DNA from 2 places in the Oceanobacillus iheyensis HTE831 genome. Region 1 is predicted to be linked to the other one. Evidence: a T-box and tRNA genes for the amino acid it is inferred to sense, from the RefSeq annotation. Region 1 holds a T-box; the other holds one or more tRNA genes.
What was found. The T-box of region 1 lies ahead of ileS (isoleucine--tRNA ligase). A T-box ahead of a tRNA ligase gene usually reads a tRNA of that ligase, here a tRNA-Ile.
Positions count from the first base shown of each region.

Region 2: it encodes a tRNA-Ile, which carries the amino acid that the T-box ahead of ileS (isoleucine--tRNA ligase) is inferred to sense. The anticodon was not compared.

Region 1 covers NC_004193.1:1,520,082-1,524,298, forward strand. Annotated here, with positions in the region: gene OB_RS07680 (cell division protein SepF) at 26-460, shown strand; gene OB_RS07685 (YggT family protein) at 467-733, shown strand; gene OB_RS07690 (RNA-binding protein) at 748-1,524, shown strand; gene OB_RS07695 (DivIVA domain-containing protein) at 1,617-2,120, shown strand; T-box leader at 2,183-2,400, shown strand; gene ileS (isoleucine--tRNA ligase) at 2,446-4,217, shown strand, end outside.
Region 2 covers NC_004193.1:214,619-218,835, forward strand. Annotated here, with positions in the region: rRNA gene OB_RS01165 (16S ribosomal RNA) at 1-1,320, shown strand, start outside; tRNA gene OB_RS01170 (tRNA-Ile) at 1,549-1,625, shown strand; tRNA gene OB_RS01175 (tRNA-Ala) at 1,645-1,717, shown strand; rRNA gene OB_RS01180 (23S ribosomal RNA) at 1,856-4,217, shown strand, end outside.

The DNA of each region.
Region 1 (4,217 bases):
ATTTTTAAGTAGAGAGGTGAAGGAGATGAGTTTTAAAAATAAATTAAAAGATTATTTTATGGGTGACGAATATGAGTATGAATATGTAGACGAGGATAATCAATCTGAAGAACCAACACAAAAAGAAGCTAAAGTGAATCCCAAAAATGTGGTTAATTTATCAAGCGTTCAGCAAAGTAATTCTCGCGTTGTGTTAATTGAACCACGTAATTATAATGAAGCACAAGAGATAGCTGACAATATAGTTAATCGCCGTGCAGTTATTATTAATCTGCAGCGAGTAGATCATCAACAAGCAAAACGAATTGTTGATTTCTTAAGTGGTACTGTATATGCTGTCAAAGGTGATATCCAGAAACTAGGAGCAGAAACATTTTTGTGCACACCAGATAATGTAGAGGTATCAGGTACAATCACTGAAATGTTGTACGAACAGGAAGAATATGACAAAGGATGGTAACAGCGTATGATGCAAATTTTGAATCTTATTAGTATGGGGATCACAATATATAGCTTTGCTTTATTTATTTATATTATGATGTCCTGGATCCCAGGAGCAAGAGAATCTTCATTTGGAGAACTGCTAACGAAAATTTGTGAACCTTATCTAGAAATATTCCGTAGGTTCATTCCCCCACTAGGTATGATTGATTTATCTCCAATCGTTGCAATTATAGTACTTAATCTTGCACGTCAAGGAATTTTTGAGTTTTTCCGAATGTTCATTTATTAAGGAAAGGAATTATAATGGAAGTTTATCAACATTTTCGTAAAGAAGAACAGCCTTTTATTGATCAAGTTTTTTCTTGGAAAGAGCAAGTAGAACGTTCTTTTATCCCAAAGCTAACGGATTTTCTTGACCCTCGTGAGCAAGAAATAGTCACTTCGTTGATTGGAGAACATAATGAGGAACTTCAGGTAAGAGGTTTTGGTGGAAGTAACAAGAGTGAACGAAGTAGAATGATTTTAGCTCCAAAGTATGAAGAGATTACAGAAGATATGTTTCAAATTCAACTACTCGAAGCAAATTTCCAACCAAAATTTGTAATGATAGAACATCCAGATGTAATGGGAGCTTTTTTATCACAAGGAATTAAGCGAAAAAAACTCGGTGATATTATAATTGAGGATGGTAAGATACAGATTATAGCCGCTTCAGAAATTTCCCCATTTGTACAAATGAATTTAACATCGATTAGAAAATCATCTGTACACTTTGAACAAAAGGACCTGCAATTACTCATTAAAAAAAATGAAACATGGATTGAACGTGATAAGACCGTATCTTCTCTTCGTTTAGATACAGTTATTAAAGAGATTTATCCACTATCACGAAAAGAAGCAACTGTTTTTATTCAAAAAGGATTAGTGAAAGTGAACTATAAGTTAGTCGATGACAATAAATTTCAGTTGCAAGAAAAAGACATGATTTCGATTCGAGGTCATGGTAGAAGTAAGCTTACATCTATAAGAGGAAAATCAAAAAAAGATAAAGTGAAAATAACAATTGCTACACTCAAATAATGGTATAATTAATGCAGGAATTATTGTTTATTTGTCGAATTAATGTGTAATAAGGATTTTTAAGTATTTATATCGCTAAGGAGGTGACGATGGTGGCATTATCACCATTGGACATTCATAATAAAGAGTTTGCAAAAGGATTTCGCGGATATGATGAAGACGATGTAAATGAATTTTTAGATCAAATTATCAAAGATTATGAGTTAGTTATTCGTGAAAAGAAAGAGGCAGAAGAAGAAGTTAGACAATTACGTGAGCGTTTAGGCCATTTTACTAATATTGAAGAAACATTAAATAAATCTATTCTCGTAGCACAAGAAACAGCAGAAGAAGTAAAAGGAAATGCTTCAAAAGAATCGAAACTAATTATTAAAGAAGCAGAAAAAAATGCTGATCGTATTGTGAATGAGGCACTTAGCAAGGCGCGTAAAATTTCTTTAGATGTGGAAGAGCTGAAAAAGCAAGCGAAAGTATTCCGTACACGTATGCGTATGTTAGTACAAGCACAATTAGAAATGTTAGGTACGGATGATTGGGAAGAGTTATTTGATACTGAAATCGATGAAGAATTAGAGCTTCTAGAACAGCAGTCTTAATGACGTGATGTTCATTTTTAAAATTACATATCATTCTATGAACTATATGGAAATATGAATAGGTAAAAGCAATGATAGAGACAGTATAAAAGTAGAACCGATCTAGCGAATTGAGGATGGTGTGAGCTCAGTGCGGAAAGCTTTTAGAAAATCACTCTTGAGTTTTCATTACGAAACAAGTAGTAATGGACGGTTCATCTCCGTTATCGATCTTAAAGTGAATGTAATGGATCAACATTAGATTTATAAGGGTGGTACCGCGAGTCTTCTCGTCCCTTTTGGGATTAGAAGGCTTTTTTTGTTATAAATAGGAGGTTTTATTGTAATGGATTACAAACAAACATTATTAATGCCAAAAACTGCATTTCCGATGCGTGGAAATCTACCGAACAAAGAACCAGAACGACAAAAAAAGTGGGAAGAAACGAATCAGTACGCAAAGACATTAGAACGTACAAAAGGTAGACCGTTATTTGTTTTACATGACGGACCCCCTTATGCTAATGGAGATATCCATATAGGCCATGCATTAAATAAGGTGTTAAAAGACTTTATTGTCCGCTATAAGTCCATGACAGGTTATCATGCGCCATATATTCCAGGATGGGATACACATGGATTGCCAATTGAGACAGCTTTAACGAAGAAGAAAAAAATAAAACGTAAAGAAATGGATATAGCTGCTTTTCGTAAGTTATGTGAAGAATATGCACTAGGGCAAATTAATAATCAACGTGAACAGTTCAAACAATTAGGAGTTCGCGGTGATTGGGACAACCCGTATATTACACTCACGAAAGATTATGAGGCATCACAAATTAAGGTCTTTGGAGATATGGCAAGAAAAGGATATATCTACAAAGGATTAAAGCCAGTTTATTGGTCTCCTTCATCTGAGTCTGCATTGGCAGAAGCGGAGATTGAATATCAAGATAAGCGGTCACCATCGATTTATGTAGCTTTTGAAGTAAAAGGTGGACAAGCATTATTATCGGGTGGAGAGAAATTTATTATTTGGACTACGACACCGTGGACATTGCCTGCAAATCTAGGAATTAGTCTACATGCTGATTTGACATATATTGTTGTCCAGGTAGGAGAGGAAAAGTATATAATTGCTGAGGCTCTGTTCGATGATGTAAGTGAATCACTTGGTTGGGAGAATCCTCAGGTGTTACAAAGCTTTAAAGGTAAAGAAGCAGAGGGTATAGAAGCACAACATCCATTTTACGATCGTACTTCACTAGTAATGTTAGGAGAACATGTTACAACCGATGCTGGTACAGGCTGTGTTCATACTGCACCTGGGCATGGGGAAGATGACTTTTATGTCTCCCGTAGTTATGGAATAGATGCTTTCTGTCCAGTAGATGAGAAAGGTGTGTTTACTCAGGAGGCCCCTGGATTTGAAGGCTTGTTTTATGATGAAGCTAATAAAATAATCACGGAGAAATTGGATGCAAGTGGTGCTTTGCTCAAGTTAGAATTTATTACGCACTCCTATCCACATGATTGGCGAACGAAGAAACCAACTATTTTCCGAGCAACATCGCAGTGGTTTGCCTCGATTAAAGATTTCCGTGTAGATATTCTAGAGGAAATTAAACAAGTAAATTGGTATCCTCATTGGGGCGAAACAAGATTATATAATATGGTACGAGATAGAGAAGATTGGTGTATCTCTAGACAACGTGCCTGGGGTGTTCCAATTCCAGTATTTTATGGAGAAGATGGCACACCAATTATTACTGATGAAACGATTAATCACGTCTCAGAATTATTCCGTGAACATGGATCAAATATTTGGTTTGAAAAAGAAGCGAAAGAATTATTACCAGAAGGATTTACTTCTGAGCATAGTCCCAATGGGAATTTTGCGAAAGAAACAGATATTATGGATGTTTGGTTCGATTCTGGATCTTCACATGAAGGTGTGTTACTTAACAGACAAAACCATCAACGTCCGGCTAATGTATATCTCGAAGGTAGTGACCAGTATCGTGGTTGGTTTAACTCTTCTTTATCTACTTCGGTTGCAGTAACTGGAAAAGCTCCCTATAAAGCAGTAATCAGCCATGGTTTTGTTTTAGATGGGAA
Region 2 (4,217 bases), 1.3 Mb from region 1:
TACAGATGGGCCTGCGGCGCATTAGCTAGTTGGTAAGGTAACGGCTTACCAAGGCGACGATGCGTAGCCGACCTGAGAGGGTGATCGGCCACACTGGGACTGAGACACGGCCCAGACTCCTACGGGAGGCAGCAGTAGGGAATCTTCCGCAATGGACGAAAGTCTGACGGAGCAACGCCGCGTGAGTGATGAAGGTTTTCGGATCGTAAAACTCTGTTGTTAGGGAAGAACAAGTACTATAGTAACTGATAGTACCTTGACGGTACCTAACCAGAAAGCCACGGCTAACTACGTGCCAGCAGCCGCGGTAATACGTAGGTGGCAAGCGTTGTCCGGAATTATTGGGCGTAAAGCGCTCGCAGGCGGTTCTTTAAGTCTGATGTGAAATCTTACGGCTCAACCGTAAACGTGCATTGGAAACTGGGGAACTTGAGTGCAGAAGAGGAGAGTGGAATTCCACGTGTAGCGGTGAAATGCGTAGAGATGTGGAGGAACACCAGTGGCGAAGGCGACTCTCTGGTCTGTAACTGACGCTGAGGAGCGAAAGCGTGGGGAGCGAACAGGATTAGATACCCTGGTAGTCCACGCCGTAAACGATGAGTGCTAGGTGTTAGGGGGTTTCCGCCCCTTAGTGCTGAAGTTAACGCATTAAGCACTCCGCCTGGGGAGTACGGCCGCAAGGCTGAAACTCAAAAGAATTGACGGGGGCCCGCACAAGCGGTGGAGCATGTGGTTTAATTCGAAGCAACGCGAAGAACCTTACCAGGTCTTGACATCCTCTGAACACTCTAGAGATAGAGTTTTCCCTTCGGGGACAGAGTGACAGGTGGTGCATGGTTGTCGTCAGCTCGTGTCGTGAGATGTTGGGTTAAGTCCCGCAACGAGCGCAACCCTTGATCTTAGTTGCCAGCATTAAGTTGGGCACTCTAAGGTGACTGCCGGTGACAAACCGGAGGAAGGTGGGGATGACGTCAAATCATCATGCCCCTTATGACCTGGGCTACACACGTGCTACAATGGATGGAACAAAGGGAAGCGAACCCGCGAGGTCAAGCAAATCCCACAAAACCATTCTCAGTTCGGATTGTAGGCTGCAACTCGCCTACATGAAGCCGGAATCGCTAGTAATCGCGGATCAGCATGCCGCGGTGAATACGTTCCCGGGCCTTGTACACACCGCCCGTCACACCACGAGAGTTGGTAACACCCGAAGTCGGTGAGGTAACCGTAAGGAGCCAGCCGCCGAAGGTGGGACTAATGATTGGGGTGAAGTCGTAACAAGGTAGCCGTATCGGAAGGTGCGGCTGGATCACCTCCTTTCTAAGGATATATATAGGAAGTGCAGGCGCCTTGCTTATCGACGTACAGATTGGAGAACTCCAGACGAGATAAAGGAAACACGAATGTGATTCGATGTTGACTTATCGTAGGATGGAATTCGAAATTTGCTAGTCGATAGGCGCCGGAACTAGACTATTAACGGAATCGTACTTGGTTGTTTGGTTCAGTTTTGAGAGAGCAATTCTCTTTAAATATTATAAGTGAGATGGGCCTGTAGCTCAGCTGGTTAGAGCGCACGCCTGATAAGCGTGAGGTCGGTGGTTCGAGTCCACTCAGGCCCACCATCTAATACAATAGATATATGGGGCCTTAGCTCAGCTGGGAGAGCGCCTGCCTTGCACGCAGGAGGTCAGCGGTTCGATCCCGCTAGGCTCCATTTTTGTACCTTGAAAACTAAATAAGAGTAACAACGACATCAAAAAAACAGAAGGCTGAAGCAACTATTTTTAATAGGAGCTGAAGCTGGATTGAAACAAGGCTATTAAATTAGCACGCTTATTTACTGAAACAACTTAGTTAAGTGAATAAGGGCGCACGGTGGATGCCTTGGCACTAGGAGCTGACGAAGGACGGGACTAACACCGATATGCCTCGGGGAGTTGTAAGTAAACTTTGATCCGGGGATTTCCGAATGGGGAAACCCACTGTTCGTAATGGAGCAGTACCTATACCTCAATACATAGGGTATAGGGAGCAGACCCGGGGAACTGAAACATCTCAGTACCTGGAGGAAGAGAAAGAAACCTCGATTTCCTGAGTAGCGGCGAGCGAAACGGAAAGAGCCCAAACCAGAAAGCTTGCTTTCTGGGGTTGTAGGACACTCCTTTGGAGTTACAAAGAAATTCTTTAAATGAATCGATCTGGAAAGGTCAGCCAAAGAAGGTAACAGCCCTGTAATTGAAAAGGAATTTCCTCCGGAGTGTATCCTGAGTACGGCGGAACACGTGGAATTCCGTCGGAATCCGGGAGGACCATCTCCCAAGGCTAAATACTCCCTAGTGACCGATAGTGAACCAGTACCGTGAGGGAAAGGTGAAAAGCACCCCGGAAGGGGAGTGAAATAGAACCTGAAACCGTGTGCCTACAAGTAGTCGAAGCCCGTTAATGGGTGACGGCGTACCTTTTGTAGAATGGACCGGCGAGTTACGATCCCATGCAAGGTTAAGTGGAAGACACGGAGCCGCAGCGAAAGCGAGTCTGAATAGGGCGAATATAGTATGTGGTCGTAGACCCGAAACCGTGTGATCTACCCATGTCCAGGGTGAAGGTCAGGTAACACTGACTGGAGGCCCGAACCCACGTATGTTGAAAAATGCGGGGATGAGGTGTGGGTAGGGGTGAAATGCCAATCGAACACGGAGATAGCTGGTTCTCTCCGAAATAGCTTTAGGGCTAGCCTCAAGATGATGAGTACTGGAGGTAGAGCACTGATTGGACTAGGGGCCCCTACCGGGTTACCGAATTCAGTCAAACTCCGAATGCCAGTTACTTAAACTTGGGAGTCAGACTATGGGTGATAAGGTTCATAGTCGAAAGGGAAACAGCCCAGACCGCCAGCTAAGGTCCCAAAGTATACGTTAAGTGGAAAAGGATGTGGAGTTGCCCAGACAACCAGGATGTTGGCTTAGAAGCAGCCACCATTTAAAGAGTGCGTAATAGCTCACTGGTCGAGTGACTCTGCGCCGAAAATGTACCGGGGCTAAACGTATCACCGAAGCTGCGGATTGTTCTTACGAACAATGGTAGGAGAGCGTTCTAAGTGCTGCGAAGTCAGACCGTGAGGACTGGTGGAGCGCTTAGAAGTGAGAATGCCGGTATGAGTAGCGAAAAAAGAGTGAGAATCTCTTTCACCGAATGCCTAAGGTTTCCTGAGGAAGGCTCGTCCTCTCAGGGTTAGTCGGGACCTAAGCCGAGGCCGATAGGCGTAGGCGATGGACAACAGGTAGATATTCCTGTACCACCTCATGATTGTTTGAGCGATGGGGGGACGCAGTAGGATAAGGAATGCGCACCGATGGACGTGTGCGCCCAAGCAGTGAGAAAGTCAGATAGGCAAATCCGTCTGGCAATTTCAAGCTGTGATGGGGAGGGAAATTGAGTACCGAAGTTCCGGATTTCACACTGCCAAGAAAAGCCTCTAGTTAGATCATAGGTGCCCGTACCGCAAACCGACACAGGTAGGCGAGGAGAGAATCCTAAGGTGAGCGGGAGAACTCTCGTTAAGGAACTCGGCAAAATGACCCCGTAACTTCGGGAGAAGGGGTGCTCCTTCATAGGAGGAGCCGCAGTGAATAGGCCCAAGCGACTGTTTAGCAAAAACACAGGTCTCTGCGAAGCCGAAAGGCGAAGTATAGGGGCTGACACCTGCCCGGTGCTGGAAGGTTAAGGGGACGAGTTAGCTCTTTGGAGCGAAGCTTTGAACCGAAGCCCCAGTAAACGGCGGCCGTAACTATAACGGTCCTAAGGTAGCGAAATTCCTTGTCGGGTAAGTTCCGACCCGCACGAAAGGTGCAACGACTTGGGCACTGTCTCAACGAGAGACCCGGTGAAATTATACTATGCGTGAAGATGCGCATTACCCGCGACAGGACGGAAAGACCCCGTGGAGCTTTACTGTAGCCTGATATTGAATGTTTGTGCAGCTTGTACAGGATAGGTGGGAGCCTTTGAAGCGTGAGCGCTAGCTTACGTGGAGGCACCCGTGGGATACCACCCTCGCTGTATGAACATTCTAACCCAGGACCGTGATCCGGTTCGGAGACAGTGTCAGGCGGGCAGTTTGACTGGGGCGGTCGCCTCCCAAAGAGTAACGGAGGCGCCCAAAGGTTCCCTCAGAATGGTTGGAAATCATTCGTAGAGTGTAAAGGCAGAAGGGA